3 regions of the Halobacillus sp. HZG1 genome follow, and region 3 is predicted to be linked to each of the others. Evidence: riboswitches for the same ligand, from Rfam matches in the RefSeq annotation. Region 3 holds a riboswitch; each other region holds the start of a gene.

Region 1 (9,800 bases), on a different contig from region 3:
TGTAAGAAACAATGAATTTGTGTTAAGTACAGGGGTTGGGTGCGGAGAAGATGTGCTGGCACTAGAAGAATATGTGAGAGATGTCATCCGTTCGGAAGCATCTGTGCTGGCGTTTGCCACAGGACGGCATCTTTATAAAATCCCGGACCGGGTGTTAAAACTTGCGGAGAAACATGAGTTGATTGTAATGGAAATTCCATGGGAGGTCCGTTTCGGAGATATTTTACAGGACGTTTTACGATTGATTAATGAGGAGAGCCGCCAGGAGCAGCAAAGGACGGAAGAAATTCGCCAAGAGTTGATCAACTGTGTTCTGAACGGAAAAGGGCTGCAGGAGATCACATCCATCATCTATCAGAACACAGGTATTCCAACCGCGATCAGTGACCACAACAAACAAATCCGGGCGAATCAGTATTTTGATCGATATTTCATCGATGTCTTGAATGGACACGAACTGTCGCAGGAAGGCATCCTGGTAGAAACCGAAATGGACAGTGAGCACCCACTCCGCCATTACATTGAAACCTATGAAATCGGTGAACAGAAATGCTACCAGCTTACCATTTTATCGAACTATAAAAAACAAGGATATATTCTCTTTAAGCCGAAGGAAGAAAAGGAGTTAACCTGGGTGAACCTTCATATCCTTGAGCATGCGCTTACCGCATGTGCCTTATATTTCGTAAAAGAGAATGCCATTGAAATGACTGAAATCAGGCTTAAGGACAACTTCCTGCTGGATTTAGCTAAGCGGGAGAGGGAGATGGACAGAGCTCTTTTATCAAAAGCACAGCTGCTTGGTTATGACCTGGAGAAGCCTTATATTTGTCTCGTCGGCCACATCCGGTTCGTTCAGCCGGAGGAGGAGCGCACCTCTTTAACGATGCCTCAGGTCAAGTCGTCATCAATCAACAGTCGGAATTATTACATTCAGAAGGAAGTCACACATGCGGGTGATGCCCTGCATAGGAGGACGATGACCACTTTTGATGAAGGGGAGGTCATCGTTTATTTGGAAACAGACCGGCCGGACTACGGAGAAACCGCGAATCAGTTTCTTGACCTGATTGAGCGGAGACTTCATGAGTTGTTGAAGGGGATTACGATCAGCTGGGGGATCTCCTGCCATAAAGGGGGGTATCAGGTTTTTCATAAAAGCTATGAAGAGGCGGAAACCGCACTGAAAATCGGTCAGCAGCATGAAGAAGGGGAGCGGACGTTTTTCAGTGACACGAGAATGAACCGCCTGCTTATGGCGCTGTCCCACGAAGAAGAAATTGGAGCCATTGTGTCGGATACACTGGAGAAGCTGATTGATTATGATCAGAAGCGGCAGACAGAACTGATTCATACGTTTATGGTCTACAATAAATACAACAGCAATGTCAGCCAGACGGCCCGTGCGCTGAATTTGCACCGCCAATCTTTGCTGCACAGATTGAGAAACATTGAACATTTGACCGGGCTGTCACTTCTCAATGCTGATGACCTCTTTTTGCTAGAGCTCAGCGTAAGGTTATGGCTTTTGAAAAAAGTCGATGCATAGAGCGCTACCTCGCGGTAGCGCTCTATTTTTTATCTTTGACGGTCGTTTTCCATTCGCCCTGATTGGTCCCGCGTCGATCCAGCTCGACGGTCCACTGGTCGGATTCCTTGTCAAAAGAAAGCAGAGAAACAATCAGCACATCGGACTTTTCCGGTTCTTTTTCAGATAATGCAGTAGAAAGAGCTTCAGAAGCTTTTAAGTCTGCTCCCTCTACTTCACTCATTTCAAGCTCCTGGACTTTTTCAGCGGTGGCTTGTTCAGGGTACGATTCAGCGATATCCCCGTCTACCCAGACCTCGACCTGTTTGCCGACCCATAAACCTTTAGGAGCTCCAGACACCCACATGGCCCTTCCTTCCTCCCCTGACCCATCATCCATCGGTGTGACAACAAGGATACTGTCCTCATCCTGATCCATGACAAACCCGCTTATGTCCGGGTCGGGTACTTCTGCTTCCACTTCCTTCTGGTCTACTTCCTCCGTTTCTGACAGCCCACATCCACTAAGGCATAAAGAGAAAACCATGAACATACCAAGCATCCATCTCATTTTCATCATTCACACACTCCTTATCTACTTAATGATGACGTTTGAACGGGAGCAAAAGTTTCACATGACAGAAACATCCAATTTTGTTATGATGAAAATCACCAAGCGAATAAGTTTATGAAACTACTAGGGGAGCCTGAATAGGCTGAGAGGAAAGCGAGCGAGCTTTCTGACTCTTACAAACCTGATCTGGTTAATACCAGCGGAGGGAAGTAGTCTGACGATACGTGTATCGGCTTACTGCATACCAGGCCAGGTCCTCTAAGGATCTGGCTTTTTTATTTGCCTCCATTCTACTCCCGTTCAGAAAGGTGGTGAAATATGAAAAACACAAAGTTACTCACAACGATGGCTGTGCTTGTGGCAATCGGGACGCTCGGGGCGCAATTCCTTTGGTTCCCTGCCGGTATTGCAAAAGCTTATCCTGTCCAGCATGCGGTTAATGTGATTGCGGCGGTGGTGCTTGGCCCCGTGCCGGCGGTCATGATTGCTTTTGTTATCGGGCTTTTACGTTTCTTATTAGGGCTCGGCACCTTTCTTGCTTTCCCAGGTGGGATGTTTGGTGCATTATTGGCAGGGCTTTTTTATCGGATGTTTGAAAGAAAAAGTTCTGCGGTGATTGGTGAAGTGCTCGGCACTGGAGTCATCGGAGCTTTGGCATCTGTCCCGATCGCACACGTCTTAATGGGAAGTTCAGCTGGTGTTTTTGCGTTTGTTCCTTCTTTTGTCGTAAGTAGTCTCTCGGGGGCTTTCATTGCTGCCTTCATTTTATCACGAGTGAAAGTTGAAAACATGATCTTACAACCATAATACACGGAAACTGCTAGGGGCGCGAGTATTCGCTGAGATAAGGAAACATTCCTTGGTCCCTCAATACCTGATCCGGGTCATGCCGGCGGAGGGAAGTAGTAAGAATCCCCTTCTGTCCTCTAGTAGCTTCCAAGAATAATAGGAGGCTCTATCATGTCTTTTTCCAAACAATTAAGAAATGAAAATCAGGATATTTATCAAGAAATCTTCACTCATCCCTTTGTCCAGGGGATCGGGAAAGGAGAGGTCCCGAAAGAAGCGTTGATTCATTATATCAAGGCTGATTATGAATATCTGAATGCTTTTATGCATGTGTATGGAATCGCTATTTCCAAGTCCCCTCGTAGAGAAGACATTCAACTGTTTAATAAGCAAATCGATTTTGTGTTGAACAGCGAGATCCATCCTCATAACAATTTTTGTGAACAGATTGGCGTTTCCTATGAAGAGCTTCAAGGGTATCCGCTGCCGCCGACTGCTGATCACTATATAAAGCATATGCTATTTCATGCCCATAATGGGGGGATCGGTGAAATATTAGCGGCCTTGCTTCCATGCCCGTGGACCTATTATGAAATCGGGGTCGAGCTTAAGAACCACTACCAGCCAGGGGTTGACCATCCTTTTCTCCCTTGGATCGATTTTTATGCCGATGCAGAGGTGAACAGTCTGACGGCGGTGTTATGTGAGCGGCTTGATCAGTATGCTGTACAAGCGTCTGAACCAGAAAAACAGCGGATGAGAGAAGCTTTTCGTAAAAGTTGTCAGCTGGAATATGCTTTTTGGGATATGGCTTACACACAAGAACAATGGCCTTGTGAAAAGGAGGTTGTGAGATGAGACAAGTATCATGTGCGCTGACAATTGCAGGGACTGATCCGAGTGGTGGCGCGGGTATACAGGCAGACTTGAAGACGTTCCAGGAATTGAAGAGTTACGGGATGAGTGTTGTAACTTCAGTCGTTTCCCAAAACACGACAGGTGTGAAGGATGTACATCACCTCCCGGAAAATTTCATTAAGAGTCAGCTGGAAGCTATTTCTGTGGATATGCCTGTTCATGCACTGAAAACTGGGATGATTGCCAATAAGGGGATGATGAGAGTCATCAGTGAATGGTTGGATGAAGTGGCTGCTCCTTACATCATGGACCCTGTCATGGTTGCCCAGAGCGGGGACCCCTTGATTGAAAAAGAAGATCAACGGTATTTAAAAGAATACCTTGTGCCCAGGACATCACTCGTCACTCCGAACATCCCTGAAGCTGAAGTCCTTGTCGGAGGAATAATTAAAACAGAAGCAGATATGAAAGAAGCAGCCGAGATGATTGTGAAAGATTTAGGTGCAGGAGCGTCTCTTGTCAAAGGGGGCCATCTACATGGAAGAGCGGTTGATTTTCTATATGATGGTGGACGTGTCTATGAATTTGAATCTGAACGGATTGATTCTCCGAATACGCATGGCACAGGGTGCACGTATTCAGCAGCCATTACGGCTTACCTGAGCCAGGGACACGCTTTGCCAAAAGCCGTCAAAGAAGCCAAATACTTCGTAACAGAAGCGATTCGCCACTCCTTCGACTTAGGAAAAGGAAGCGGACCGACCAATCATTTTGCTTTACGTGAGGAGGTTTTCAACAAATGGCTGTAAGTGTTATCGAAAGAGTAAGAACACAACGCCCACTGATTCATCACATCACGAATTCAGTGGTAATGAATTTTACAGCGAACGGTCTTTTAGCTTTTGGAGGGTCGCCGATCATGGCCAATGCCACACAGGAAGTGGCGGATGTTACCCGATTGTCTCAAGGACTGTTATTGAATATAGGAACGCTTCATGAAGAACAGGTGAAAGCGATGATCCTTGCTGGTAAAGCTGCAAATGAAATCGGCATTCCTATCGTCTTCGATCCTGTCGGCGCTCCTGCTACTCGGTATCGTTCAGATGCATGTCAGAGGATCTTGCAGGAGGTGAATCCGACAGTTATTAAAGGGAATGCCGGAGAACTTGCCCATCTCATCGGTCTAAATGTGGAAACGCAAGGCGTAGACTCCACAGGAGCAGCTGATTCCGAAGCCATCGTCCGCTTAGTAGCGGAGAAATATCAGACTGGAGCCGTCTGTACAGGAGAAGAGGATGTCGGATGTATGGATGGGGATGTTTTTGTTAATGAAACAGGACACCCTCTCCTTGCTCAAATTACGGGTTCCGGCTGTTTGCTTGGTTCTTTGCTTACAGCAAGCTTAGCGGTAGAAGGCAATCCTAAAGAAAAGGTGCTGGCAACATTAAGCCATTATGGAAGGGCGGCGGAACAAGCAGCAGGGCAACCTGATGTCAAAGGACCAGGGACATTCATACCGCGGTTTGTCGATGCTTTAGCAAAGGGTGAAGAGACATGAAAGCTTCTACCCTTCGAAAATACTTCGTCATGGGCAGCCAAAACTGTGCCAAAGATCCTTTGAGTATTTTGGAAGAAGCGATTGGAGCTGGAATCACGTGCTTTCAATATAGAGAAAAAGGAGAAGGCGCTCTAACTGGAGAGGCGATGTACAGTCTCGGTCATAAGCTGCGCCAACGTTGTGCTGAAGCGGGTATTTTATTTATCGTCAACGATGACATCGAACTTTTTGATGTGCTTCAAGCTGATGGAATACACGTGGGGCAGAGTGATCGAAGTGTGAAAGAAATTCGTTCAAAATATCCTAATACAATCATAGGGTTATCGGTATCCGATCGGACAGAATTAGAAGAGAGTCCTGTCCATCTTGTCGACTATTTAGGTGTAGGTCCGATGTTCAGGACAATGACGAAGAAAGACGCTAGCCCTGTAGCAGGGCCTGAATGGGTGAAGATCGTCAAAAAAGCGTTTCCTGACATGCCCGTAGTCGGGATCGGAGGCATTCATCCAGAAAATGCTAGGGAAGTAATGGAAGCGGGAGCGGACGGGGTCGCCGTCATATCAGCCATTACACAAGCAGCTGACATTTCCTCTGCCGTAAAATCCTTATAAAATAGAAAGGAACTCATGCGTGTCATGAGTTCCTTTTTTGTTATCTGATGGTTTTCGTGATTCCTAAACTTTCTCCTGGTTGAAGAACCGGAATTTCGATCTGAACCGTATCCGGATATTTAATGCCAGCACCCGTATTAAGTACGACCACTTCATCCTCTGCGGCAATCCAATTTTCTGCTCTTAACTTTCTGGCAGCAGCAAATGCTGCAGCTCCTTCTGGGCAGACGAAGGCCCCTTCTTTTTGAGCGATTCTTTTCTGTTCCTCTAATAGTTCAGTGTCGCTGACGGCTACCGCACACCCTTCTGTATCATAAAGGGCGTCGAGGACAAGGAAATCTCCAATTGCTTTTGGGACATTGATGCCGAATGCAATCGTTTCAGAATCATCCCAGAAGGATGATTCTTTTTGACCTTGCTGCCATGCTTCCACAATCGGCGCACAGCCTTCGGATTGGACAGCTACCAGTCTCGGCATCCGGTCTTCGGTAATCCACCCAAGCTCCTGCAATTCTCTCAGTGCTTTATGAATGCCGATCAATCCGACGCCCCCACCTGTAGGATAGAGGATAACATCTGGAACGTTCCATCCTAATTGTTCGGCAATTTCAAGCCCCATCGTTTTCTTTCCTTCAATTCTGTATGGTTCCTTTAGTGTGGACACATCATAGAGCCCTGATTTTTCTACAGCTTCCGCCACGATTTTACCTGCATCGCTGATGAGGCCGTCGACGAGAAAAAGGTTGGCGCCGGATAAGGCACATTCGTTCCTGGTAATTTTCGGTGCGTCGACGGGCATGACGATGGTTGATTCCATCGATGCTCTTGAAGCGTATAAAGACCAGGCGGCACCGGCATTGCCATTGGTCGGCATGGCAAGTTCCTTCACTCCCAGTTCTTTCGCTTTTGATACGCCGACCGCAGCTCCTCTTGCTTTGAACGATCCAGTAGGGGTAATCCCTTCATCTTTCATATGAAGTTTACGGATATTCATATCGGCCTGAAGAGTAGGGAGGGGGATCAACGGACTCATGCCTTCCCCCAAAGAAGTTTTGTATGTAGGGTCCTGGAGTGGTAATAGTTCATGGTAACGCCAAAGGTCGGGGGCTCTTTCTTTCAACTGCTCAGGAGACCACGACTCTTTCAATTTGTCTAAATCATAGCTTACGAGTAAAGGAGATCCGCATGTACATAGATGCTGAGGTTCGTCTGCTTTATAGGTTTCCTCACATTTCGGGCAGTACAAATGAGATAAGTAACTGTATGTCATCATTATCCTCCTTCTATCCGGTTATTCGTATCTTAACATAAGAAGTTGGTGGAAAGGTTTGTGACGACATTGTATTAAGGACATCTCCAAAACTTCATACACTTTTTACATTACAAGAAAAAAATTCTTTGAATACAATGAATGTATAGTAATTTAAATATTCAGATAAATAGCGCGGAGGGGATGAAATGGTTCTTCCTTTTGACATTTTAGAGTATCAGCAGCGTTTGCAGAAAACGAAGAAACGGATGGCTGACCAAGGAATTGACGTGCTTTTGATTACAGACCCGGCAAACATGAATTACCTTTCTGGTTATGATGCCTGGTCTTTTTATGTACACCAAATGCTTGTGGTTATCATTGATGAACCACAGCCGCTGTGGATCGGTCGTTACCAGGATGCGAATGGGGCTCGGGTGACGACATGGATCTATGATGAGAATGTCATTGCCTATCCGGATTACTATGTCCATTCAAATGTTTATCACCCGATGGACTTTATAGCAGATATTCTGCTTCAAATCGGTCAAGGAAATAGGAAAATAGGCGTTGAGAAGGATCATTACTATTTTACAGCGAAGGCTTTTGAAAGATTGGAAAGAGGACTGCCGAATGCAAACTTTCAGGATGCGACATTGCTTGTGAACAGCGTCCGTATCGTCAAGTCGGATCAGGAAATCGAGTATATGAGACGGGCAGCGCAAATTGCGGACGTAGCGATGACCAAAGGGGTGGAAAGCATTGATCCAGGCGTCAGGGAATGTGATACGGCAGCCGAGATTTACTATCACCTGGTAAGGGGGACGCCGGATTTTGGTGGTGAATACCCAGCGATTGTTCCACTGCTACCGACCGGGGATCATACGTCCATTCCCCATTTGACCTGGTCAGACCGTCCTTTTGTCAAAGGCAATGCAGTCATCGTCGAACTGGCCGGGTGCTACAAGCGCTACCATGTCCCTCTTGCCCGTACGGTTTCCATAGGAGAACCGAATGAAAAAATGAAACAAGTCGCCCCGGTCGTTTTGGAAGGGATTCAGAATGTCCTCGACTTTGCAAAGCCTGGAGTGACTTGTGGAGAATTGGAAGAAGTGTGGAGGAAGAGCATTAAGAAACATGGGTATGAAAAAGAGGCGCGCTTAGGTTATTCCGTTGGCCTCAATTATCCACCGGATTGGGGAGAGCATACAGCAAGCATTCGTAAAGGAGATTCGACTATCCTGGAACCCAATATGACGTTCCATTTGATTCCGGCGCTATGGTTCGATACGGATGGAATTGAAATCAGTGAAACCTTTAGAGTCACGGAATCTGGCAGTGAACGGTTCACCACCTATCCGCAGGAGTTAATCATTCGTGATCATATGGATTTGAGCGGTCAAATCAGCTGAAGGAGTGATGGGAAATTAGACTCTATGAACGGAAAGACATTGAAAAAGTGATTCGTCTGGATACCGAACTGATAGACAGAATCGAAACAGCCTTCACCTCACTAGTAGAAAAAGAAACAACGATGCCGCCCATCATGCGTGTGGATGTGCCGGACCATAACGGCGAAGTGGATATTAAGTCCGCCTATATTAAAGGTGAAGACAGTTTTGCTGTGAAGCTGTCTTCTGGTTTTTTCAATAACCCTGCCTTAGGACTTCCGAGTGCGAATGGGATGATGATTCTCCTCAATAGTCAAACAGGAGAACCACTGGCGGTATTGGCGGATGAAGGCTGGTTGACAGATTTGCGAACGGCAGCTGCAGGAGCTGTGGCTGCAAAATATGGAAGCAGGAAAGACAGCCGGATTGCAGGGATTCTTGGTACTGGAGCTCAAGCTCGTCTCCAGCTCCAAGCACTTATGCTGGTTCGTCCGATTGAGCATGTGTTCGTTTATGGGAGGAGCCCTGAAAAAACCCTGCAGTATAAACAAGAAATGGAGCAGAAACTGGGAATTAATTTAATCGTTTGTGATTCAGTGGAGCAAGTGGTAGGAAAAAGCGATCTCGTGGTAACAACGACACCGTCCAAAGAACCATTGATCTATGGGGATTGGGTAAGACCGGGACTCCACATCACCGCTATGGGTTCGGATGCAGAACATAAGCGGGAGTTGGAGGCCTCAGTTTTGGAAAGAGCGGATGTCATCGTCTGTGATGTGAAAGCTCAGTCCGCCCGTTTGGGAGAGCTGCGTACATCACCGAATCAACTGGATCGTGCGATAGAGCTTGGGGAAGTCACAAGTGGAAAACGATCGTTCCGCCAAGCAGATGAGGACATTACGATTTGTGATCTGACAGGCACGGGGGTGCAGGATACAGCTATTGCAAGACACGTATACCATCAACTATTAGTTCGGGAGGGCGTTACGGATGAAAGACGCAAAGTTTAGTACCAAATCAATTTGGGCCGGTGAAAAAGAGCAACTCGCTTTTGGAGCGACGCAAGTGCCTGTCGTTCATAGTGTTTCTTTTGGTTATGACGACATGGACGAATGGTATGAAGTAGCAATTGGCAATAAGCCGGGTCATATTTATGGACGAAACACAAATCCGACCGTTCAGGCTTTCGAAGAAAAAATTCGTATTTTAGAAAATGCAGAAGCGGCTACAAGCTTTTCCACT
Region 2 (9,800 bases), on a different contig from region 3:
ACTCCCATTAGTTTTCCGGTCCTTTTATTGGTATAACGAATATCAGTTAAAAAAATCTCTTGAGTTGCACCAAACCATATCGGTCGCTATACAAGCAAATGAACCGGACCGTGCCAAAACTGCTATGCAGGAACACATATATCAAGGAAGAGACCACGTGTTGAAGAACATAGATCATGAATCCTGAATGAGGAGGAAAAGTTATGATTCATATATGTGAAGTCGGCCCGAGGGATGGTTTGCAGAATGAAAAGAAGTGGGTACCTACTGAAAAAAAGGTGGAGCTGATTGAACGACTTGTACAGTCCGGATTGAAACAAGTGGAAGCCGTTTCTTTTGTGAACCCAAAAGTCGTTCCTCAAATGAGTGATGCAGAGCAAGTCATGGAACAGGTTCCACGAGATTCAAACGTCCAGTATTCAGGCTTAGTATTAAGTAGATCCGGTCTGGAAAGAGCTCTACGCACAAATATCGACGTCATCCATACTGTTTTAGCGACGAGCGACACTTTCAACCTCAAAAATGCCAAACGAACAGTAGAAGAATCCAAAGATGCCCTGGTCGAAGTTACGAAGGAAGCTCAAGAAGAAGGAAAACCTGTGACAGGAGTTCTCGGCACTGTCTTCGGCTGTCCATTTGAAGGGGACGTACCCATAAATAGAGTCTTAAAAATTTCCGAAGACTTCATACAAGCAGGTTGTACTGAAATGGTATTGGCAGACACCACAGGGCAGGCTAATCCGCTTCAAGTGAAAAAAGTCGTCCACTCCTTCCAAGAGGCTTTCAAAGGTGAAGTACCTCTCAGACTTCATTTTCATAATACAAGAGGGTTAGGACTAGCGAATGTTTTAGCCGCATACCAGGAAGGTGTCACTTCTTTCGACTCTTCCATCGGAGGACTCGGAGGGTGCCCTTTTGCACCTAAGGCCGTAGGGAATGTGTGTACCGAAGATATGGTTCATATGTTCCATCAAATGGGCGTAGAAACAACCGCTTCTCTGGATCCACTCGTTGAAACCACCCACTGGCTTGAAGGATTGATGGAGAAAAAGCTTCCGGGTATGGTTTCAAAACTATAAATTATGCCTAACTACGTCAGAATCCCTTTATATAAAGCAGCAGAGGCCTGAGCCTCTTACTCCGGCGGAGGCTCTTTCCATTTGATCGTCGTAAAAGAGATGATCTCACTCCACCCTCTCCCTTTCGGATCCATCAAACCGGTGACAAAGGAAATCCAATACCACATTCCCTGGGTAAGAATGACCGGACCGAACCCGAGGATCACACGTATGAGAATCTGCATGAAGTTCGGCGGCTTTCCTGCATTCGTTTCAATGGTGAGATGCGTCAACAGCATGCCGAGTGTCCTTCCTTTCGCAAGCAGCGGAATGACGAGGAGAAGCGAGACATGGATGATGATGAACGCTTTCCAAAAGACGGGGTTCGGATCAAAACCGCGCCCAGTGTCCTGGGTTGCTGTGTATAGGATGGCGAGGAAGCCGGATACGATGAATTCGAGGCCTGTGCCTATGAATCTGAGGAACAAGTTTCTTTCGGACATCGAAGTCCCTCCTTTCTGTGTAGTATCCTATGGGTTTTCGTCGTCATCGGTTTGCCCATTCACCCAGAACGAAGAAAAAGAGATGGAGCTTTTGCCCCATCTCTTTATTCATGACATGCCTTTTTTCATGTTTCGAAGGCCTGCGTGCGTCCTGTTTTCAATTAAAACGTGTTCCCTCGACAAATTGTGCGTTTTCTGTCATAGCATTCTCCTCTCTCTTTCTTTATACTTGACTAGGATTCTATATAAAGAGATTGAGAAAGGATCGATACCATGAAAAAATTCAATTACGTCCCATGGGTCGTGGGGCTTTCCATCGCCATCAACCTCATCGTTGTGGCTTTATTGTTCTTACCAAAAGTCGACGGGGATCTCGGGTTCAATATCAAACTTCTTCCCCTCTTGAATGCGGTCTTGAATTCCTTTACGTTCGTGTTCCTGGTTGCTGCCTTGTTCATGATCATCAGGAAAAACGTGAAGTGGCACAAGCGCTTCATTTTCGCTGCCTTCACATCTACGGCTCTTTTCCTCATTTCGTACCTGACGTACCATTCGATGGCGGAGTCGACGTCGTTCGGCGGTGAAGGAATCGTTGCCGGCATCTATTATTTCATTTTGATCACCCATATCGTACTGGCAGCTCTCATCGTGCCGCTTGCGCTACTCACTTTGTTCCGCGGACTTGCGATGAAGGTCGATAAGCACCGGAAAATCGCGCGTTGGACGATGCCGTTATGGCTGTACGTCAGTCTCACCGGAGTCATCGTCTACTTGATGATCTCCCCTTATTATTGATGCACGACAAGAAGCGATGCAGGTCCTGTTTTTTTGTCGAAACTCTTTGCTTCCTTCCTGCACCTTGTTATAGTAGAATAATAGTTAGAGCGATGTCGCGTTAAGTAATTTCTAAGGTTTATGTTTCGAATATTGCTATTCAGGGAAAATGTAAGGTTCAAGGTCAGATAATAAGGAGACTACTATGGATCTACTCCAATTTATGAAAAATGAAGGTTACACTTCGGCCAAGTTCTCCTCGATGACTGGTGAAGACGTGCAATTGGTTTTGAATGATGTGGCTTCAACAGAGGACCTGTATCAAATGATGGAAGTGATACCCACTTCTCTCACGTATTACCCTTATGAACGCGTACCCTATATCGATTGTGTCATAGATCAGAATGTAATGAAGTTACGCTTGTCGAAAGCATAAGGAATGGACCGGATCCGCCGTTTGGCGGTCCGGTCCATTTGTTTTTCAGGAAAAAGGTGGTTTACAAATCTATGACTCTCCGCTACGATGGAAGCAACGTACAAGAATTGCATACGCGTGTTGCACTGGGGGAGCTGCTTGAGGCGGCTGAGAGGAGACATTCCGACCCTTGGAACCCGAACTAGATAATACTAGCGTGGGGAAGTGCAGTCGTCATTCACAAGGACCTGACTGGTTCTTCCTTTATGATTGGTAGACTGCATTCCCGTGGGATGCAGTTTTTTTGTGCTTAAAAAAGGAGGAATTTAGAAATGGAAAACAACTGTGGAACTTCAAGAATTGCGGGGTGCTCTTTTTCTGTGCACCCGATGGCCGACAACTTCGTGGATTATATCAAGGGCAGTCTGAATGAAGTGGACAGCTCGAAAGTGTGGATGAAGACGGATGACGTCACGACGACGGTGCGCGGCCGGATGGAGCATGTCTTTGATGTCACCGAAGCGATTCTGTTACATATCGCGAAAACAGGCGTCCATGTCGCTTTTCAAGGAACCTTTTCCATCGGCTGTCCGGGAGATTCATCCGGGGATGCCCACATGGATGAATCAGAAGAACGATTGAACAAGTCTCACTCCAGAGAAATTGAACAACGCATTGCGGCGAAGTTCTCGTTGTATCCCATGGGTGGCGGGGACTATATGGACACTATCTACAGTCAAATCGAAGCGATGAAAGAAAAAGGCGTTGAAGTCACGCCTGCCCACTACTCCACCCGTCTCGACGGAGATACGCGTGACATTTTCAAAGGACTTGAGGATGTGTTCAGAGAGACAGAAGCAAGCGGCTCTTCGCATACGGTCATGACCGTGACGGTCTCTGCCAACAGCCCTTCCCATAAGGATGATACAGCATGAACAGCTGGAAACTGAAAGAAATCGTCGTCATGTCCGTCCTTTCTGTCGTCTTTGCGGTCGTGTATCTGGCCTTCCTTCCGGTCGGGAAAATCCTCGTCGGCTTTTTCGGACCGATCGGCTATGACCTCATCTTCGGCATCTGGTTCATCGTGTCGATCATTGCGGCTTACATCATCCGCAAACCCGGCGCCGCGTTTTTATCCGAAACGATTGCGGCGGCGGTCGAAGTGCTGCTAGGGAATGCAGTTGGTCCGATGCTGCTCGTTTCAGGGATGATCCAGGGGCTCGGCGCAGAATCCGCCTTCGCTATGACGAGGTACAAGCGTTATGACCTGTTCACCCTCATGCTTGCCGGTGTGATGGCGGCGGTGTTCAGCTTCGTCTGGGGTTACTTCCTTTCCGGCTACGCAGCCCTCAGTACAGGGTACGTCGTCGCCATGTTCATCGCCCGCATCATCAGTGGTGCGATCATCTCAGGTGTCGCAGGTAAAGCGCTCAGTGACGCTTTAGCGAAGACAGGTGTCCTCTCAAGCTTCGCTCTCGGGAAAGAACAGCGAAGGAAGCAGGCGGCATGAGTCAGGAAGTGATACGCGTTGAGGACCTTACCCTCCGTTATGAGGAGAGACAGAAGCCTGTGCTGTCGCGTCTGACTTTTTCCATCGAGGAAGGAGAAAACATGCTGATCCTTGGTCCGAGCGGGTCGGGGAAAAGTTCCCTCACCCACTGTTTGAACGGGCTCTATCCTCGGGAATTAGATGGTGCCATGAACGGAGAAGTTCTCGTGCAAGGTCAGCGGACCGACTCCTATCCTGCCGGTGAAATGGCGCAGAACGTCGGCGTCGTTTTCCAGGATCCCGAGACGCAGTTCTGCATGATTACCGTTGAGGATGAAGTGGCCTTTGGTCTTGAAAACTTGAATACACCTCATGCGTCGATGGTGGAAAAAGTGGACCAAGCACTGCGTCAGGTCGGGATGGAAGCCTACAAAACAGCGGACATCTCCTCCCTCTCCGGTGGCCAGAAGCAGAAAGTCGCCCTTGCCTGCATCCTCGCCATGGAACCGGAAGTATTGATTCTCGATGAACCGACGGCGAATCTGGATCCAGTGGCGCGGAAGGAATTCATCCAGCTTTTGAAAATATTGAAAGAGGAGCTTTCTTTCACTCTGCTTGTCATCGAGCATAAGCTTGAAGGCTGGCTCGATTTGTTGGAACGGGTCCTTATTATTAATGAAAAAGGAGAACTTGCCTACGATGGTCCGCTGCACGATCATTTGAAAACGTACGCTCGGGACATTCATGAGATGGGCATCCAGCTTCCTTATGCCACAAGGACAGCGCTGGAACAGGGGTGGACACCGCCCTATCCGCTTCACATCGGAGACATGCCACCCGTCGCTCTCCCAGAAAACCGTCCTGTCCTATCTGCTGGGAAGGCATTGTTGGAAGCAGAGGCTGTGCATTGGAAGTCGATTTTGCGGAACATCAACGTCACTTTTCATGAGGGAGAATGGGTGGCCATCGTCGGAGAGAACGGGAGCGGAAAATCTTCTTTTTCCAGAATACTTGCGGGTATCCAGCCTCCGAGCAAAGGGACCGTGTCTCTGCACGGCCGCGCCCTAAAGAAATGGAAAGAAAGTGAGATGCGAAAAGAAGTCGGGTATGTCTTTCAGAACCCGGAGCACCAGTTCATTACGGACACGGTCTATGATGAAGTCGCCTTCAGTCTCCAGCATGCCGGGATGAAGGAAGCCGAATGGACAAGGATTGTCGAGGAAACACTGAAGTTCTGCCGGCTGGACGGACTGGAGAATCAGCATCCCTTCCTTCTCAGCCAGGGACAGAAGCGGCGTTTGAGTGTCGCGACGATGATCGTCGAGAATCAGAACATGCTTTTCCTCGATGAACCGACGTTCGGACAGGATGAAAAGTCGACCTCAGATTTGATGTCCCTTTTGAAAGAAAAACACGAAAACGGGACGACGATCGTGATGATCACGCATGACATGGAGCTCGTGGACAAATACGCGACGAGAGTGCTTGTCATGAACGAAGGCGAAATCAGCTACGATGGTCAGCCGAAGGAACTCTGGGCTCGCCCGGATTTGGACGACCATCACTTAGAGCTGCCTCCAAGAGAACAATGGAAGCGTGCCGTTTTGAAGCGAGAGGAGCCTGCGTATGTTTCTTCATGACGTAAACCCGACAGTCAAAGCGTTGACGATAATTGGAGCCGTCTTCCTCCTTGCCTTCGTGTTCGATCCGGTCACCCCACTGCTTTACATCGTGTGGACGGTGATTGTCACCTTCGTGTTCGGGACGTTCAAGAAACGATACTACGTCTATTATTTCATTCCGTTCACGCTGTTCGCCTTCGGGATGTTCTGGACGACGGTGGTCTTCTCGGATACCAGCAACGTGGCTGCTGATTCGGTTTCCTTCTTAGGGATGGAGTTTCCGACGGAAGACATCTGGACGGCGGCTGCCCTCGGCCTGAGGGTGCTTGCGTTCGCCACCCTGTCGCTGCTGTTTTTGTTCACGACGAACATGGTCCATTTTATTTTAAGCTTGATCCAGCAGTTGAAGCTGCCACCGAAAATCGCTTACGGCGTGCTTGCCGGGTATCGCTTTTTGCCGATGTTGAAGACGGAATTCCAACAGATTCGCGCGGCGCACCGCATCCGCGGCGTCAACCGGCCGGATTCTTGGAAGGAAAAACTTCTTCAGTACCAGCGGTTCGCGATTCCGCTTCTCGCTGGCGCCATACGGAAAGCGGAACGCACGGCGATCGCAATGGAATCGAAAGGGTTCACCGGTACGAAGGCCCGCACGTTTTACCGGCCCATGAAAGTACAGCGAAAGGATTGGCTTTTTCCTGTGATGATGTTCGGGATGCTTGGTATAACGATTGCCTTCTCCGTCTATTTCGGATACTTTTCCTGGTATGATGGACAGCTATAACATCAAACCGCCCCCGCTTTTGAAAAACGGGGGCGGCTATTTACTACTCTAAGGCAGTACGAAGATCTTCAAAGTTGCTATATTGGATACTTGTTAATTTGTCCTCTTCATTCGTTTGTGCATGTCCTTCAACGTTAACCGTTTTACTTTCATTGCTTTCGTTATCCATATAAGACACTTCCACAGTGAACGTATAATAATCTTCTTCTTCTTCCATCTCTATATCCTCAACACTCAACGTATAATTTGGGTGTGCGAGGCTCTGAGCCATTAATGCCCTATTCGTATTTACCAGATAATTTTCAAAGAAACGTTCAGTCATATAGGGTTTGAAATTTTCCTCACGATAATCACCAAGCTCTTTGGCATACTCTTCCACATCGCCTTCAGGACCCTCGATTAACTTTTCCTGTTCCTCATCAGGACCGGTAAAACTATGCTCTAGAACTGTCCGGATGTTTTCTTCGCTTCCATTCTCTTCGGCATGGGTCTCTGCGTCTTCCGAATTGGTGCAGCCTACAGATAATAGTAGAATCCCTGCCAGGAATAATGGCTTCAAATATTTTTTGATGGTTTCCATAAATGACCCCTCCGTTTTTTCTTCTTACTTATTCCATACGGAAGAGCAGCGCCTTTTGTTTCAAAATATTAGAAATTCATTTTACTCGACGGTAGGGATCAGTCCTGCTATCCTTATGAACCACTCGCCTCAAGGACGATTTCTTCCGGTGATTTCCTCCGACGGATCGCCATTTTGGAAAAGTGGATGCCCGCGAACACGAGCCCGACGTATAATACCGCCATTCCGTAACCACCGATGACATTCCCGATGATGATTCCCAAGGCTCCAAGGATCTTTCCGAACTGAAAGACGAGTCCGTTGAAAGCCATATACGCTCCGCGCCGTGTGTCGTCGACAATATCAGCAAGGAGCGACTGCCTCGTCGGAACATACAGCAATTCACCGATGGATAGGACGATGACAGCGATGAAAAGGCCGGGGATGTGATTGCTGAACGCGAGAAACGCATACCCAAGCCCAAATAAAGCGAAGCCGGCATACATGATCGGTTCTTCCTTTTTCCCCTTGATCCATTTTGAGAAAAGCGATGTGAACAAGACGATGAACAACGTGTTCGCGACCGTCAGCAGACTGAGCAGCCGGATGCCGTCCAGTTCAAATGAAAACAGGCCGAAAAGATCCATCATGTTTGAAGCGATGTCCTGCTCTAAACGGACGGATATGAAATTGTTGCGCTGGAATTCGATGCCAAGGATCGCAATCCCACCGACCGTGAATGCGAGGAACGGGATGTCTCTCATCACGAGGCTGTAATTTTTCAAGACCGGTTTCAGTCCGTACCCTTCCCTCACCTTCTCTTCGCTCACGACGTATGTATCGGTGATCTTCGTACTCGTCATCCAGAGCGTCAGCAGGCTGATCCCTAAGAGGACGGCGATCAATTCGAACAGATTCCTCTCGAAAAACCAGCCGCCGATCATGAGCCCGATCATCATCGACATGTTGATCGCCCAGTAGTTGATCGCATACATGAACGCCCGGGAGTCTTTTGTGCTGACATCAATCAGCATCGCCTCGGCCGCCGGATTCACGAGTCCTCCGGCGATTCCGATGAGCAGCAGCATGACAAACGTTACCCACGCGGATTGAAACCACGGAGAATTGGCAAGGAACATGCCGATGAACGCCGCAAGCTTCAGGATCTCCCCTGTCACCATCAAACGTTTCCGTCCGATGATATCTGCCAGGTACCCGCCGTAAAGGCCGGTCACAAACTGGGCACCGACTTGGATCAGCAGTAAAATTCCTGCGACCGTCGCATTGATTTCTTTTGTAAAATAGATGGCCATGAATGGAAACACAGCCGCCCCGACGACCCGGCTGAGAAAAGATGTATAAATCCGGATCCGGATGTTGGGATGCAATTCTTTTAACATAAGATTTCCCCCTTCGCTCCCTTTATTATGGGGTTTCCAAAAAGGGGTAAAAAGGGTACAATTTAGAAAAATCTGTCCCCTTTTAGGAGGTGCACCGATGCTCGACGAACGGTATTTTTCATTACGCGCTCATTTATATGAACGGGAAGATGACCAGAAGATCTCGTTTAAGCTGCAGGAACTGGAAACCATTTGGTATTGTTCTCAGAAGAATGCGAAGAGAATTTTAAAAGAAATGGAAGCTCATGGAAAACTCACCTACATTCCAGGCAAAGGACGCGGAAAGCCGTCCACCCTGCTTTTCCCGCAATCGTTCCAGAAGGAAGTCGAGGATTTCGTCACCGCCTGTGTGGAGCGCGATGAGCTGGATGAAGCGGCCCATCTCCTGCGCCTGCCGATCCCGAAGTCCTGGATTGCGAAAGCTTCCTATGATATCCGCAAAATGTTCAGCTACCGGGAGCAAAGCAGCCCGAAAGATGTGCTTCATGCTTTTATGGCTAGATCACTGACGACACTCGATCCACTGGAAGTGTCCATCACCTTCGAAGCGCATATGATCGAACAGCTCGGCGATCCGCTTCTCAAATATGATGCGGAACGAGATGAAGTGCTCCCTCACATCGCCCATCACGTGGAGGTCGACGAATCGTCCAGGACTTGGACGTTCCATTTGCGAAAAGGGGTCCGGTTTCATAATGACGAAGAGCTGACGAGTGAGGATGTCCGGTTCACGTTATCGAGAGCGAGGAATAAGGAAACCTCTACGTCCTGGCTGACAGATGGGATTCGGGGCATTGACTGTCCGAGCCGATATAAAGTCATCATCCATTTGGAGAAACCGAATCCGTTTTTTCCGAGATACATGGCCGCATCGAATTTGTGCATCCTTCCATCGGCCACACCCTTCAATGAATACGAGTGGATTGGAACCGGCCCTTTTTATCTGAAGGAGCGCACAGAGAACAAGCTCGTCCTCTCTGCCTTCGACGGATATTTCAAAGAACGTCCGTTACTTGATGAGGTCCAGTTTTTCAAAGTTTCCCAGGAAGCTGCGAGCATCATCAATTTCACGGTGGCAGACGGAGACGACGTGAACCCGGCTCAGAAACATGAAGTCGAAACCGGCTTCCGTTTTCTGACGTTCAATCATCATAAAAAGAACATTGTCCAGAATCCTTATTTCCGAGAAGCCATCT
Region 3 (9,800 bases):
GTCTTGAATGTTCCCAAGCCCTGGCTCGTCACCGAAGTCTGTCACGATAATATCCCCTGAGAAAATGTTCACGTTCAAGCGGGAACGTCCGTCTGGATCGTTTCTCACCGTCACATTCTTTTCGCTGTAAAGACGCTTCAGCATATCGAGGTCGTCTTGGGAAGAGCTGCATGGATAGTAGGGCAGCGTCCCGAATAACATCCACATATCGTCATTACGATGATCAAGAAGACGATTGATGCCTTCGCGCATTTGTTCAAGACTTAATGTCTCTAAACTGCTGGCGAAATCCACGGGATACATCGGGTGAATCTCGTGGCGGGCACACTTCATTTCTTTGACATGATCGTGAATGGACTCAAGATATGGGAACGTACGGCGATTCAGCATCGTTTCAGCTGAAACCATGACCCCTTCTTCAGAAAGCCGCTGCGAATTTTCCACCATCCGGTCAAAAAATTTCTTCCGGTTTTCTTCCGATGGTTTTCGTTCCATCCTGGCGAATCCGGTATGAATGAATTCCTCAATCGTTCCCCAGTTGTGGGATATATGTAAAACGTCCAAGTAAGGAATGATCGGGATGTAACGCTCATAAGGAAGCGTCAAGTTGGAATTGATTTGCGTGCGCACGCCGCGCTCATGGGCGTATTTCAAGAGGGGCACCACATAATTTTCCACCGATTTCTTCGACATCATCGGCTCTCCGCCCGTAATGCTCAGTGTACGCAGGTGAGGAATTTCATCAAGCCGTTTCCGGAGCAAGTCCATCGGCAAAGCTTCCGGATCCTTCGCACCTAACGTATATCCGACCGCGCAGTGCTCACAACGCATGTTGCAAAGAGTTGTGGTCGTAAATTCAATGTTCGATAAGGTCATTTTTCCGTGTTCTTCCACGTCCATATACGCTTCCCATGGATCGTAAGAAGGGGTAAGCGCCTGAAGCTTCATGTTCGTACTCATAAATTATGAAACTTCCTTTCTATTTAAATTTATTTCGGTCGATAACCTTTACCATTCTATCATTAATATGCCTAAAACCATACAATATGTATCGGAATTGTTACGGGATCACCTGTGCATGTTTTATGGAAAGAGGAGAATAAGGGTGTGACATCGAATGATATGGGGTAACGACTAGCACAAGGGGGAGTCAGATCATGAAACAAACCGTACTCATTACAGGAGCATCCAGTGGATTCGGTTTCCATACAGCTGTGAAATGTGCAGAAAAAGGTTTTCGTGTCATTGCCACGATGAGAAATATAGAAAAAGCCGTAGCGTACGAAACATTGGACGAGGAGGTCCGTGACCGCATTGAAGTGTGGTCATTGGATGTGACGGATGAACAATCGATCGCGCGATTTTCAGAAAAAGTGAATACGCTGGATCGCTTGGACGTGCTTGTGAATAACGCCGGTTATGCGGTAGGTGGATTTCTTGAACAGGTGCCGCTTGAAACGTACCGGAAACAATTTGATACCAATGTTTTTGGTGTGATTGCCGTTACGAAAGCAGTTCTTCCCCTGATGCGTGCCCAGGGTAGTGGGAAGATTTTGAATGTCAGCAGTGTGAGCGGGTTGATCGGCTTTCCAGGCTTATCCGCTTATGTCTCATCCAAACACGCCTTGGAAGGCTTATCTGAAAGTCTCCGTTTCGAAGTGAAACCATTCGGAATTGATGTCGCTCTGATTGAGCCTGGCTCTTATCAGACCAATATTTGGTCGTCCGGTCTTGTTATGCCGGAAGCCGCCCAGGACCCTGAGTCTCCTTATGCCGAATACATAAAAGGGTTGTGGAATGCGTTGAACAGTGAATCCCATGGCAATCCTCAGGATGTATCAGATTTGATGACGGGATTGATGGAAAAAGAAACCCTGGTGAAACTCCGCTATCCCATCGGTGCCGGTGTGAGAGCGAATGTGTGGTTCAAGCGCTTGCTTCCTTGGAAGTGGTTGGAGAATACCGTGTTACAAAAAATACTTGGAAAAGAGAAAGCCAAAGGAGTGGGATTGAATGGAAAACGTGATGCATGGAGCAGAGGAGATGCGCTTCGAGGGTAATGAAGTCGGTATCCTCATCTCTCATGGGTTTACAGGAACGACACAAAGTATGCAGCCTTTAGCTGAAGCCTATGCCAGAGCTGGTTACACCGTTTATTGTCCGAGATTAAAGGGTCATGGAACAAGTCCTGAGGATATGGAATCCACCTCACATATGGACTGGGTGCAATCAGTGGAAGAAGCTTATTCCTGGTTAAAAGACAGGTGTTCCAAAATATTTGTCGTCGGTTTATCGATGGGTGGGACGCTTGCGTTGTATATGGCGAGTCAGTATCGGGACATTGAGGGAGTCATTCCAATCAATGCGGCCATCGATATCCCGGCACTGGAAAGCAGCCAGGGTTCGGATGAACGCTTTTTAGATGCGATCGGTTCCGATATCAAAGATCCAGAGACGGTCGAACTTGCGTATGACCGCACGCCAGTGAAATCGATCGGAGAGCTGGTTGAATTGATGGGCATGGTCAAGGATAGACTGGATGAAATCCACTGCCCGATCATGATTTTCGTATCGGATGAGGATCACGTTGTACCTCCGCATAACTCGGAAGTCATTTTCGAATCGGTGTTTTCTGAACACAAGGAGATTATCCATCTGGAGAATAGTTATCATGTAGCGACCCTTGATCATGACAAGGATATGATCATTGAGCGTACCTTGGAATTTTTCCAAATGTACACGAATACGAAGTGATTGCCCGGGAAATACAAAAGGTTTTGTAATCTAGTAAAAAGTTTATTATAATAGAGACAAAACAAGAAAAGTAAACGGTATAAAGCCTTCAAGGGGAGCCTCCGGCTGAGAGTGAACATTTCGTTCTGACCCTTCGAACCTGTCAGTTAGCACTGGCGTAGGGATGGCGGCTTTTTTGATGGTGCAATGCAGAATTGGGACTCCTCCATCAGGAAGCTTCCCTATTTGGCGTTGCTTTTTTTGTGTCTTTTTTTAGGAGGAATGTTGAAATGAGAAATCGTCGCGTTTTATTTCTCGTAGAAGTTGCGATTTTTTCAGCACTCGCATTATTGTTGGATATCATCCCGTTTTTATCATTTAAACTGTGGGCGCAGGGAGGTTCGGTTTCCTTTGCCATGGTCCCTGTATTCATTATGGCTTTCCGCTGGGGCTTGAAAGGGGGCGTCACCACCGGTCTTCTGTTAGGAATCTATCAAATTATGACCGGCGCCTATATTATGACACTACTTCAGGCGTTCCTCGACTATATCGTCGCCTTTGCAGTAATCGGAGCGGCCGGGTTGGTAGCGAAACCGCTCTGGAAGGCGATCCAATCGAAAGAGTCCCGTCGATTGATCGGATGGATTGTTGTCGGCTGCCTGATTGGAAGCGTGCTCCGCTTTTTCGGACACTTTTTTGCAGGAATCGTCTTTTACGGCGAATTCGCCCCTGAGGGACAGCCTGTCTGGTTGTATTCCCTCATCTATAATGGTGGGTACATGCTCCCGGCGTTTATCTTAAGCAGTATCGTCGTCAGTCTCCTATTTGTAAAACGGCCAAAACTATTAAGCCATTAAATTAAATCCCCCGTCCGATGTTCTGACATCGGACGGGGGATTTTTAATAGCTCTTCCTTCTATGAATGTCCACAAACGCCGCCTTTTCTTGATGACTCAGTTTCGAGATGTCTCCAGGGTTCGTTGCCTGGTTAAGCGCTAGGGGTGGCATGAAAGCAAATCGCTTTCCTGTGGGGAGCGCCGAGCTTCCTCTCACTACGTCCTGCGGAATCTCGTCTATCTCCTTCTCCCACGGGAGTCTCGCAGCTTCCCAACCACCGCATTTCATATAAGGGGAGAAACGAACCCCTATACCGAGATGGAGTGTCCACCACTCTTCCATCTAGAGTGGGTATCAAGCTTTCACTTTCTGAATGCCCAGTGGGCAGAATTAATATTATACTCTTCCACGACCCTGCCATATCGTTCAATATATTATGTTTTTATTTTTTTTCTTCTATTAAGGTTTGAGACAGGGCATTATAGTGAAAATAGAATAAGCACTCTAGTTGAGGAGGCTACATAATGGACCGTTTGAAGCGGATTGGAAAAAGTAAATGGTTTTGGATCATTGTCGCTATTATCGCTGTTTTAAGTGTTACCATTGCTTATCATACTTCATGGAAAGCTCTTCCTGAGGGGATCTCTTATGAAGGAGAGAAGCATCAGATGGAAAATATCGAGTTTTTCCGTGATTTAACATATGAAGACGAAGCAGGGAAGACGGTGCATGATCTTCAGGTTTTTGAAGAGATCAACCGGACGATAGGGGAGGCGGAAGACTTTATTGTGGCCGATATGTTTCTATTCAATGGCTACACAAATGGAAAAAACGAGTTTCCTGACATCTCCAGCAACCTGGTTGACGCCATATTAAAACGAAAAGAGGAAGTCCCTGATTTGAAGGTGGTTTTCATAACCGATCAGATCAACACCGTGTATGGATCGTATGAGTCTGAGACGATCAAGCGCCTGGAAGATGGCGGTGTGGATGTTGTTTTGACCAACTTGAATAAATTGAGAGACTCGAATCCTTTATACTCCAGCGTCTGGCGGCTGTTGTTTTCCTGGATGGGCACCGGAGAAAACGGCTGGATCAGTAATCCGATGGCCAAAGAAGCTCCGGATGTGACCTTGAGGTCCTACATGAAACTGCTGAACATCAAGGCGAATCACAGGAAAGTCCTGGTCACGGAGAAATCTGCGATTGTCTCGACTGCCAATCCTCATGATGCGAGTGGATATCATGAAAACGTGGCGTTCAAGATGACGGGGCCGATCATCAAAGATATATTAGAAGCGGAAGAAGCGGTCGTCAACTATTCAGGAGAAGCTGATTTTCCTGACTATGAAGATCGCACTTGGGAAGAGCAGGAAGGTCCTCTGACGACCCAATTTGTGACGGAAGGGAAAATTTACAGATCCATTCTTGATGAATTGTCGGCTGCTGGTGAAGGGGACACCGTATGGCTCGGAATGTACTATTTGGCTGATAAAAAAATTACGAGCTCGCTTGATGATGCAGCCAACCGTGGGGCTACGGTAAACATTGTGATGGACCCTAACAAAAAAGCATTTGGTCACGAGAAGACGGGCATTCCTAATTTACCGGTTGCTGCTGAATTAAAACGCCTGGGGAACGAAAACATCCATCTGCGATGGTATGATGTCAATATCGAGCAATATCATACGAAGATGCTGTATATTGACCATCCTGAAGAAGATGTCATCATCGCTGGATCGGCGAACTACACACGCCGTAACCTCTCAAACTTAAACTTGGAAGCCGATGTTGTCATCAAAGGAAATGGGGAAGAACAGGTGTTTACGGAAGTGAATGACTACTTCACTCGGATTTGGAACAATGAAGAGGGACACTACACGGCGGACTACAAAGAGTATCAGGATAACTTGACTTTCATTCGCTATGCCACCTATTATCTGCAAAAATGGACCTGGTTCACAACCTATTGATATAAGAAAGGAGCGCACGGAATGTGCGCTCCTTTTGTATTCTTCTTATTATAATAAGGTTTCTGCTTTTGAAGGGTTCGTAACAATCAGGAGAACTTTCCCTTCATCCAAATCTTCTTCGTATTCTTCTGCTTCCTGTTCAGAAAATCCGATCTCCTGCAGTTTTGTCCGTAGTTCATCGCCCTGTTTACTGAAGAGATTGCTAATCACGTTTTTGATGTCCTGCTCGGAAAGGCCGATGGTATTGGCATTGACGTTCTTGGCGATACGATCTGTGCGGTCGTCATCGTGCGACAGGATGTAAATATCTTTGTTGTCGATGCCTTCATCTTTTAAACGCTTCACATCTTCCATCAGTCTTTCGTCATTTGTGTATTCTCTTACCGTTGGTTTCATATTGGATCGCTCCTTTTTTTATAGCTGCTACGGTATGGAATGTACCCGCATGGGAGTGGGATAAACTTCTGAATGGGTTATGGTTGTTTAGCCGAACGGAGAAGGATATCAATCAAGACGTAAAAATATCAACGAATAAATGGATATATCAATTAAATTTTTAATATATCAATTAAAATCAAGAGATATCAATTAATCTTCTCAGCACTCAACCGCAGACCGAAATATTGCAGGATTTTGTCCAACCATCTCGAATTACATAAAAGAGTGGAGGGGAAAAAATGAAATCAAAAATTATTGCTACGTTTTCTATTTGTGCGCACGACCCTGAAACAGGTGAGTGGGGCGTGGCTGTACAGTCTAAATTTTTAGGCGTCGGGTCGATTGTCCCCTGGGCGAAAGCCGGTGTAGGGGCGATTGCAACCCAGGCCTTCGGCAACCCGCAGTATGGACCGGACGGGCTGGAGCTGCTTGAACAAGGGCTCTCAGCTGAAGAAGTGATCGAGCGCCTTATTTCCGACGATCCTCAAAAGGAAGACCGCCAAGTCGGAATCGTGGATGCGAAAGGAAACGGGGCTACATTTACAGGAAAAGAGTGCTACGAGTGGGCGGGTGGTAAAGTTGGCAGACACTACGCCGCTCAAGGGAACATCCTTGTAAATGAAGAAACGGTGACAGATATGGGGGAAGCTTTTGAACAGGCGGAAGGGTCTCTTGCCGATCGTTTGATGATTGCGATCAAAGCCGCTCAGCTTGCGGGGGGAGACAGCCGTGGCAAGCAATCGGCAGCTATCCTCGTCGTCAAAGATAAAGCAGGTTATGGAGAACTCAGTGACGTCGCCGTCGATCTCCGTGTGGATGACCACCCGGAACCGATTGAAGAACTGGACCGCATTTATCAGCTTCACCAGCTCTATTTCGGAGCATCGAAGCCTGAGGAAGTGGTGGAAGTGGAAGGGGACGTGAAAAAAGAGGTCGAACATCATTTGCAGCGTCTCGATTACCTACCCAAAGAGAATGTGACTCCGGATGGTTTTTACGAAGCGCTGACGACTTACTTGCATACGGAGAACTTTGAGAGCCGTGAGCAAAAGCGCGGGAAAATCGACTTGAAAGTTCTGGATTACATGAAAAATCAATAATAGAGATAAGCCGTACATCCCAGATGTGCGGCTTTTTGATTGAAAGATTTTATGAAGGGGAAAGAGGCAGGATAGGAGGTTGATGACATGACACAATTGAAAGCGATCGTTCTGAATGCATCTTTGAAGAAAACGAAGGCAGAGGAACCTTCCCATACCGAAGGCCTGAGCCGTGAAGTTCTCGATATCCTTGAAAAAGAAGGGGTCGAAACAGAAATTGTCCGTCTGGCGGATTATCATATTCCTTATGGCATCAGTGGAGATCTTGGTGGCGGAGACATGTGGCCGCAAATCTTTGAAAAAGTGAAAGAAGCCGACATCGTTCTGTTCGGAACGCCCCTGTGGCTTGGAGAGAAAAGCAGCCTAGCTACGGTAGCGATGGAGCGCTTATACGGCAGCAGTGGGGAAACGAACGAAAAAGGACAGTCGATCTTTTACAATAAAGTCGGTGGTGTCATCATTACCGGAAACGAAGATGGTGCCAAACATGCTGCATCTTCTGTACTTTACGGAATGTCACACATCGGGTTTACCGTTCCGCCGAACGTCGATGCGTACTGGGTGGGCGAAGCGGGACCAGGTCCTTCCTATTTAGAGGGCGATGGTCAAAACAATGAATTTACTAAAAAGCATGTGGAAATGCTCGCTTATAACACGCTCCATTTTGCACGCATGTTAAGAGAACATCCGATTCCGGCTGAAGGAAACAAGGCGGAGTAAACGCTCCTCAACAAAGGAAAAGATCAGGGCTTCCAAAGGCCTGGTCTTTTTTTATGAAATCTATAAAAGCGATTGCAAAAACGACCTTCCAGGTATAAAATATAATTAAAGCAGGTCATCTGATGACCTTACTTTTATACATGTTATGAAAGCGTTGACAAATTGTGTGTTGGGGGAGGATTCTTATGATTTTGCTTGTGGCTTTAAGTGCGATACTTGCTCCTTTTATTTTCCTGGTCCTTTTACGGATGCCGGCGAAGAAAGGCATGTTGTACAGCGCATTGATTGTCATTGGTCTTGCTTACTTCGTCTGGGGTGTAGGGGAAAGGGTGATCGCCGCCTCAATCATGGAGGGGGCGCATAAGACTTTAACGATCCTGTTTATTTTATTCGGAGCGATTGTGCTGTTAAACACGTTAAGAAACACCGGTGCGGTAGACCGCATCAATCAAGGATTCCGGAGCATCTCCAAGGATATGAGGGTACAGATCGTCATTGTGGCCTTCCTGTTTGGTGCCTTGATTGAAGGGGCTGCAGGGTTCGGGACACCGGCGGCAGTGACTGGGCCGTTGATGGTGGCTTTAGGATTTTCACCGCTTGCTGCTGCATCCATTGCGTTGATAGCGGATAGTTCAGCCGTCTCTTATGGAGCAGTGGGCACACCGATTCAGGTCGGGTTGAGTAATATTCCAGGTGCTGATCTTTCTTTTTACAAAGAAATCGGGGTGCAGGTCGCTTTTTTTGATCTGTTTGCAGGAAGTTTCATTCCACTGATTCTTGTGATCATTCTTACCGTCTTCTTTGGGAAGCAGCGGAAGCTCACAGATATCAAGGTGATGATTCCCTGGACACTTTTGATTGGTTTTACCTATACCTTGTCCGCTTATCTTTATGCCAATCTGTTCGGTCACGAGTTCGTGGCGATCTTAGCTTCTTTGACCGGCCTGCTTGTGGCTACGCTGACGGCGAAGAAAGGTTTTCTACTTCCTGAAGAACCTTGGCAGGAAGCGCTTCAAGAGGAAAAAGAAGCCGATAAACCTGTTTCCATGAGTTTGTGGGCAGCCTGGGCTCCTTATGTGATCATTGTCCTGCTCCTCCTTGTCACGAGAATCGTTCCAGCGGTCAAAACTTTCACTTTGACCTGGGTTGATCTTTCCTGGGCGGATATTTTAGGTGTGGAAGGCATTACGTCTTCCTGGCAGGTGCTTTATTCCCCGGGATCCGTTTTAGTCTTTGCTGCGATTATGGCTGTTGTTGTTCAGAGAAAGTCTTTGGACCGGTTTACGAAGGCGGCGAAAGAATCTGTGCTCTCCATGAAAGATGCGGCTATAGCTTTAGTCGCGACACTTGCGCTTGTCCAGGTGTTTACGAATTCAGGAATGAACGCACAGGACCTTGTGAGCATGCCTCAATACATCGCTCAGACTCTTGCTGCAGGGTTTGGTTCCATGTGGGTCATGGTTGCGCCTTTTCTAGGGCAGCTCGGAGCGTTCATTACCGGAAGCGCCACGGTTTCCACCCTGACCTTTTCACCTGTTCAGTACAGCATTGCACAGGAAACAGCCCTGGCTAAAGATACGGTGTTGTCTTTGCAGGTCCTTGGGTCAGCGGCCGGCAATATGATTTGTGTGCACAATGTCGTAGCTGCGGGTGCGGTCGTAGGACTTGCAGGAAAAGAAGGGGATATCATAAGAAAAACGATTGGCCCTGCCTTGTTGTATGGTCTGCTTGTCGGGACCGCTGCTGTTGTTTATCTCTTCTTTGCATAAAAATCGCTTTCTCTTTTAAAGGGTATGGTTTTGGATTAGAATAGATGGAAGAGAAGAGCGAAACTTTGGAGGAAAACAGCGTGAATTATAAACCGATCCGTACGAAAAAAATATACGAACAAGTCGCCGATTCGCTATTGGATTCATTGAAAAAAGGGGAATTGAAGCCGGGGGACAAACTGGACAGTGTCGAGAGTCTTGCGGGCAGCTTCAGCGTTGGAAGATCGGCG

The links. A riboswitch is a leader RNA that binds a small molecule or an ion and turns the genes downstream of it on or off. The one in region 3 is predicted to bind thiamine pyrophosphate.
Region 1: linked by a shared signal. The riboswitch ahead of tenA (thiaminase II) and the one ahead of thiT (energy-coupled thiamine transporter ThiT) in region 3 are both predicted to bind thiamine pyrophosphate.
Region 2: linked by a shared signal. The riboswitch ahead of VKA52_RS14235 (YkoF family thiamine/hydroxymethylpyrimidine-binding protein) and the one ahead of thiT (energy-coupled thiamine transporter ThiT) in region 3 are both predicted to bind thiamine pyrophosphate.

The regions. Positions count from the first base shown of each region.
Region 1 is NZ_JAYLVQ010000031.1:10,450-20,249, forward strand. It holds gene VKA52_RS04240 (PucR family transcriptional regulator) at 1-1,549, shown strand, start outside; gene VKA52_RS04245 (DUF3221 domain-containing protein) at 1,572-2,105, opposite strand; TPP riboswitch at 2,218-2,327, shown strand; gene thiW (energy coupling factor transporter S component ThiW) at 2,421-2,909, shown strand; TPP riboswitch at 2,915-3,020, shown strand; gene tenA (thiaminase II) at 3,063-3,749, shown strand; gene thiD (bifunctional hydroxymethylpyrimidine kinase/phosphomethylpyrimidine kinase) at 3,746-4,558, shown strand; gene thiM (hydroxyethylthiazole kinase) at 4,549-5,307, shown strand; gene thiE (thiamine phosphate synthase) at 5,304-5,918, shown strand; gene VKA52_RS04275 (threonine synthase) at 5,959-7,188, opposite strand; gene VKA52_RS04280 (M24 family metallopeptidase) at 7,377-8,579, shown strand; gene VKA52_RS04285 (cyclodeaminase) at 8,594-9,568, shown strand; gene VKA52_RS04290 (cystathionine gamma-synthase family protein) at 9,549-9,800, shown strand, end outside.
Region 2 is NZ_JAYLVQ010000070.1:214,628-224,427, forward strand. It holds gene VKA52_RS14210 (GntR family transcriptional regulator) at 1-187, shown strand, start outside; gene VKA52_RS14215 (hydroxymethylglutaryl-CoA lyase) at 204-1,079, shown strand; gene VKA52_RS14220 (RDD family protein) at 1,136-1,561, opposite strand; gene VKA52_RS14225 (DUF420 domain-containing protein) at 1,835-2,356, shown strand; gene VKA52_RS14230 (hypothetical protein) at 2,541-2,771, shown strand; TPP riboswitch at 2,889-2,991, shown strand; gene VKA52_RS14235 (YkoF family thiamine/hydroxymethylpyrimidine-binding protein) at 3,083-3,685, shown strand; gene VKA52_RS14240 (ECF transporter S component) at 3,682-4,260, shown strand; gene VKA52_RS14245 (ABC transporter ATP-binding protein) at 4,257-5,879, shown strand; gene VKA52_RS14250 (energy-coupling factor transporter transmembrane component T family protein) at 5,866-6,645, shown strand; gene VKA52_RS14255 (hypothetical protein) at 6,689-7,225, opposite strand; gene VKA52_RS14260 (MDR family MFS transporter) at 7,339-8,604, opposite strand; gene VKA52_RS14265 (ABC transporter substrate-binding protein) at 8,702-9,800, shown strand, end outside.
Region 3 is NZ_JAYLVQ010000042.1:10,741-20,540, reverse strand. It holds gene yfkAB (radical SAM/CxCxxxxC motif protein YfkAB) at 1-960, opposite strand, end outside; gene VKA52_RS06235 (SDR family oxidoreductase) at 1,155-2,060, shown strand; gene VKA52_RS06230 (alpha/beta hydrolase) at 2,014-2,754, shown strand; TPP riboswitch at 2,836-2,935, shown strand; gene thiT (energy-coupled thiamine transporter ThiT) at 3,024-3,590, shown strand; gene VKA52_RS06220 (hypothetical protein) at 3,634-3,912, opposite strand; gene VKA52_RS06215 (phospholipase D family protein) at 4,095-5,543, shown strand; gene VKA52_RS06210 (general stress protein) at 5,592-5,939, opposite strand; gene VKA52_RS06205 (DUF1028 domain-containing protein) at 6,221-7,081, shown strand; gene VKA52_RS06200 (flavodoxin family protein) at 7,169-7,801, shown strand; gene VKA52_RS06195 (L-lactate permease) at 7,987-9,570, shown strand; gene VKA52_RS06190 (FadR/GntR family transcriptional regulator) at 9,651-9,800, shown strand, end outside.